2 regions of the Fusibacter sp. A1 genome follow, and region 2 is predicted to be linked to the other one. Evidence: predicted binding sites of a transcription regulator. Region 2 holds the regulator's gene; the other holds the start of a gene.

Region 1 (2,412 bases), 360 kb from region 2:
TCCATCAGGGTGGTGGCACCGATACAGTTTAGTTCTCCACGCGCGAGCAGCGGTTTTAGCATGTTGCCCGCATCCAGCGCGCCTTCCGTTTTACCGGTCCCAACAACAGTGTGCAGCTCGTCGATAAAGAGAATGATTTTTCCTTCACTGGATTTGATCTCATCTAGTACCGCCTTAAGCCTTTCTTCAAATTCGCCTCTAAACTTAGCGCCTGCAACAAGGGACCCCATGTCGAGCGAGAAGATGGTCTTGTCTTTTAAGCTTTCTGGCACGTCGCCTTTGACAATCCTAATGGCCAATCCTTCTGCAATCGCGGTTTTACCGACACCTGGCTCGCCGATAAGCACCGGGTTGTTTTTTGTTTTTCTCGACAGGATACGGATCGTCCTTCGGATTTCTTCATCTCGTCCGATGACTGGGTCGAGCTTGTTCTGTCTTGCCCTGTCCACAAGGTCTGTGCCGTATTTTTCAAGCGCCTTGTAGGTCTTTTCAGGATCGTCAGATAGTACGCGCTTGTTGCCTCGTATCGCCTTAAGCGCCTCTAACACTGCTTGCTCTGACAGATTATAGGTCTTGAACAGATGCTGAAGGGCCATGCCCGACTTTTGAATCATGGCAATCAAAAGGTGCTCCACGCTGACAAACTCGTCGTGAATGCGCTTTGCTATTTTTTCAGCGCTTGTCAGTGTCTGGCTGGCTTCTGTGGATAGGTAGATGGAACTCGCGCCGGATACTTTGGGTTTTTTCTGTAGAAGGCTCTCCACTTCCCTTTCCATGTTTTTCGCGTTTTCAGAAATGGACTGAACGATCGACTGTACCAGACTGTTGTCCAGCTGAAGCATCGCAAGAAGAATATGTTCATTATCGATCGCCTGATTGCCGTATTCGGATGCGAGCTGACTCGCCCCATTGATTGAAGCGATTGTATTTTTGGTCATTTTTTCTTGATTCATAACCTCACCTCTTTCACGTTTTAGCACTCTGGTTGTTAGACTGCTAATTTCTACTTTCAATATACTCCTATTTTGTTAAAAATCAATGGCTTATAAATGATGTTCAAAAAAAATTTACAAATTGCTGATATCATCTAACATGGCTGGTTCTTTTTTAGTTTTTATGCTATGATTAACCTGTTTTTCAGCGTACCAGCCTGTAAACGAGACAAAATTCATTACAAAACGGAGGCAATTATGGATAGCAGCATGTTTATCAAATCAATTAAAATTGACGATATGGGAAGAATAGTAGTATCTGTTCAGGACCAATTAGCGACCTTCTTAAAAGAGGACAATACAAAGCAAATGCTTAAAGAAGCTGCAAGGAAAGCCCTTGGTGACGATTACGTAAGGCTTGAAGTCTCACCTACGACTTTCAGGGTGACCGTCAAGGAAGGCAGTTCAGAAAAAGCGAAGGAACTTATCGAAAAAGAAATCGCCACTCAAATCGAAATGGCCTTAAGCTTTATGAGCCAGTTCGGCAATCAGGAAGACTAGTTAAAATTGAATAGAACAAAAGCCCCGCTTGTTAAGGTATGAACTCATCACCTTTACAGCAGGGCTTTTTTATGTTTTACTCAGAAAAACTGTAAGAAGGGTAGCGCGATAAAGAACACCAGTACCTGGAAAATGACGTCGACCACCGGTACAAGTCCTAGCCCGAAGGACGACGCGTTTATGATGAGCACCACCTTAAACAGCGATTTATCCCCGCTTGGCTGACACCACTTCTTGTACATTAAGTATTCCGCCCATACCACACCCATTTCAAGGATGATCAGTGTGATGAGCCACGACAGGCTATGCGTGCCCACAGGCATCAGGTACATGACCGTGCAAAGACTCGCATGGGTGATCAGGTTGATCAAGGCAAAACGCCAAAACTTAAGGCGTTTAAGAATTTCCTGCTTCTTGTTGATAAGATTCAGGAGGATTCCTTCTACGATCAGGGTCAAAATCAGTTTTCCTACCGAACTGAGTAAATAACCGAAGAGCATCCTTTTTTCCATGATGCTCCCTACGTCTGTCTGGTCGTAGGTAAGGTCCACACCTGTAAAGTCCAAGTTCATACGGCTCCAGAACTCCTTTCTTGTTACAAGTTCAGTTACAAGAAGGACTTCTTTATCTACAAGAACAGCGATTTTAAATTCCGTAGGCAACCTATAGCCTAAGTTGAATACCTGCTTACCCGAGATAAGATCCGGGTGGATGCTTCCCCTGATATAAAAATCGCTTCCCTTAAGCTGGGCAGGCTGAAATCCGTCTTCGTCCTTATAATCTATGAGTTTGGCATAGTCGGTCTTTTCACTTACAGTCGCCTCGTAGGTTTCATACCTACCAGCGGAATCCACCAATAAATCCAGTACTATCTCATGGCCTTCGAGGCCTTTTACGACAATCTGCAGGTTAGGTTTTG
Region 2 (2,412 bases):
TCAGCCTGGATCTGATCTACGGAATACCTGGCCAGACGCTAGATGATGTTGAGGAAAGCCTCCAGGCGATCATCGAGCTAAGTCCGGAGCATGTCTCGACCTATGCTCTGAAAGTAGAGCCTGAAACACCCATGGCAAGAGAACTTGAGAAAGGCCTGATCAGCATGCTTGATGACGATACCTATGCTGATCAGCTGGATCTAATCATAGAAACACTTGAAAATAAGGGGTATGTCCGCTATGAGATATCAAACTTTTCAAAACCTTCTTATGAAAGTAAGCATAACATGTCATACTGGCGTGGTGTGACGACTCTCGGGGTAGGGATGGGAGCGGTCTATCTTTTAGGAAACGAACGGGTGGAGAACATCAAAACAATGGGGACCTACCTTAATATGCTGGATGACAATAAGCTTCCCATAGACAACAAGGTTATTCTAGACGCCGAGGAGCGTCTTTATGAAGCCCTTCTTTTAGGTTTCAGGCTCAAGGAAGGAATCGACACAAGTTTGATTGGAGAGCGTTTTGATGTCGATTTTGAAGAGGTGTACGCGGAATGGGCACGAAAGTACATAGGATACGGTCTGCTTGAGAAGACTGACCGTGGCTACAGGTTGACCAATCAGGGCATGAATATAGCCAACGTGCTCCTTATGGAGCTGTGATGTACACAAAAAGTTCATATTCAATTTTTCGCAGAAGTCTTGACATGATTTTGAGATGGTAGTATATTTATTACAAAGATATTAGCACTCTTAAAAGTCGAGTGCTAACAAAGCGAGGTAGCTATGCAACTAGGTGATCGGAAGCTTCGAATTTTAAAGGTCATCATCGATGACTATATAAATACCGCCCAACCGGTTGGTTCCCGTACCATCTCCAAGAAACCTTCCATTACGGTAAGTTCGGCCACTATTAGAAACGAAATGGCCGATTTGGAGGAACTGGGTTATCTGATGCAGCCCCATACGTCTGCAGGAAGGATACCGTCCGATCTTGGGTACAGACTCTATGTCGATCTGATTGAAGGATCCTTTGAACTGGGACATGAGCAAAAAGGGCTGATTCAGTCGATGCTTGCCTCAAGCATCATCGAAATTGAAGATGTCATTTTGCACGCGCTCTCCCTTCTGTCCAAAATGACAGGTCTGACCACTGTGATCAGCATGCCTCTCTTTAAAAAGAGCCGACTGAAGAACATGAAACTGATCAAGGTCAACGAAAGCAAAGTGTTGATGATCATGGTTTCGGATACGGGAGTGGTGAAAAGCATCACCCTCGGAATCAAGGACCTGAATCAAGAGGTGCTTGACCTGATCGCCGACTGTCTCCTTATGAGGTTTGTGGATACGGCAATCGAATCCATCAATCTGAAACAGATCTATGCGATCAAGCCCGAGCTTGGATCCTATTCGGGGGTCATCGATTATCTGATGCCCATACTGAGGGATTCGCTTAGAGAAATCGAGGACTTCGAGGTTTATGTGGATGGTGTGAACAACGTCTTCAGGCTTCCTGAGTTCAACGATATCGACAGGGCAAAAAAATTCTTGGATCTGATGGGGGATAAGAAACTGATTTACCGTGCCCTTGAAGACGCATCGGATGAGATGCTTGTCAAAATCGGACACGAGAATGAAATTGAGGAACTACAGCAATTAACTGTTATTGCTGCACCATATAAATTTAATGGAAAGAACGACGGTCGTATCGGAATCATCGGTCCGACCCGGATGAACTACGATTACGTGATGTCTACGATACAGTATATCGCGGACACGCTATCCAACATCTTTTCAGGAATTAATCTTTAGGAGGATTTAAAATGGCCCGTAACAAAGAGACGGACGTGAAGGATACGATTGCTGAAGAAGCGATTGAGGATATCATTCATGCGCAAGAAGAGGAAATTTTAGCAGAAGCCAAGGCGGAAGCTAAGGAAGATATCGGCAATGAAACGGCGATGTCTGAAGTGGTGAAGGAGATGGAGCAAAGGTTCTTAAGACTTTCTGCTGATTTCACCAACTACAAAAAAAGAAGCGAGAAGGAAAAGTCCGACATCTACAGAAATGCCAACGAGAAACTGATGGCAGAGCTTTTGCCGGTAATCGACAATTTTGAAAGGGCGCTTGATCATTCAGAGGAAAGTTCCAAAGAGGCGTTCGTTGACGGTGTCACGATGATTCTTAGAAACTTCATGGACGTACTTGCCAAAGAGGGCCTTAAGGAAGTAGAGGCTGAGGGAGCTCCATTCGATCCCAACAGCCATCACGCAGTGATTTCAGAAGCCTCGCAAGATCACGATAGCGATACGGTAATCGCTGTACTGCAAAAGGGATATAAACTTAACGACAAAGTCATCAGACCGGCTATGGTCAAAGTGGCTCAATAACAAATAAAATTCTAGGAGGA

What was found. The regulator HrcA, encoded in region 2, represses chaperone genes, less so after heat shock. The targets are predictions, from matches to a motif close to TGTTAGCACTCNNNNNNNNNGAGTGCTAACA.
Region 1: a site for HrcA is predicted at 972-1,002, ahead of clpB (ATP-dependent chaperone ClpB). Genes of this name have one in related genera too.

What each region holds. Positions count from the first base shown of each region.
Region 1 covers NZ_QQWI01000002.1:388,503-390,914, reverse strand. Annotated here, with positions in the region: gene clpB (ATP-dependent chaperone ClpB) at 1-953, opposite strand, end outside; gene DWB64_RS03835 (hypothetical protein) at 1,191-1,493, shown strand; gene DWB64_RS03830 (hypothetical protein) at 1,574-2,412, opposite strand, start outside.
Region 2 covers NZ_QQWI01000002.1:24,332-26,743, forward strand. Annotated here, with positions in the region: gene hemW (radical SAM family heme chaperone HemW) at 1-665, shown strand, start outside; gene hrcA (heat-inducible transcriptional repressor HrcA) at 789-1,814, shown strand; gene grpE (nucleotide exchange factor GrpE) at 1,826-2,392, shown strand.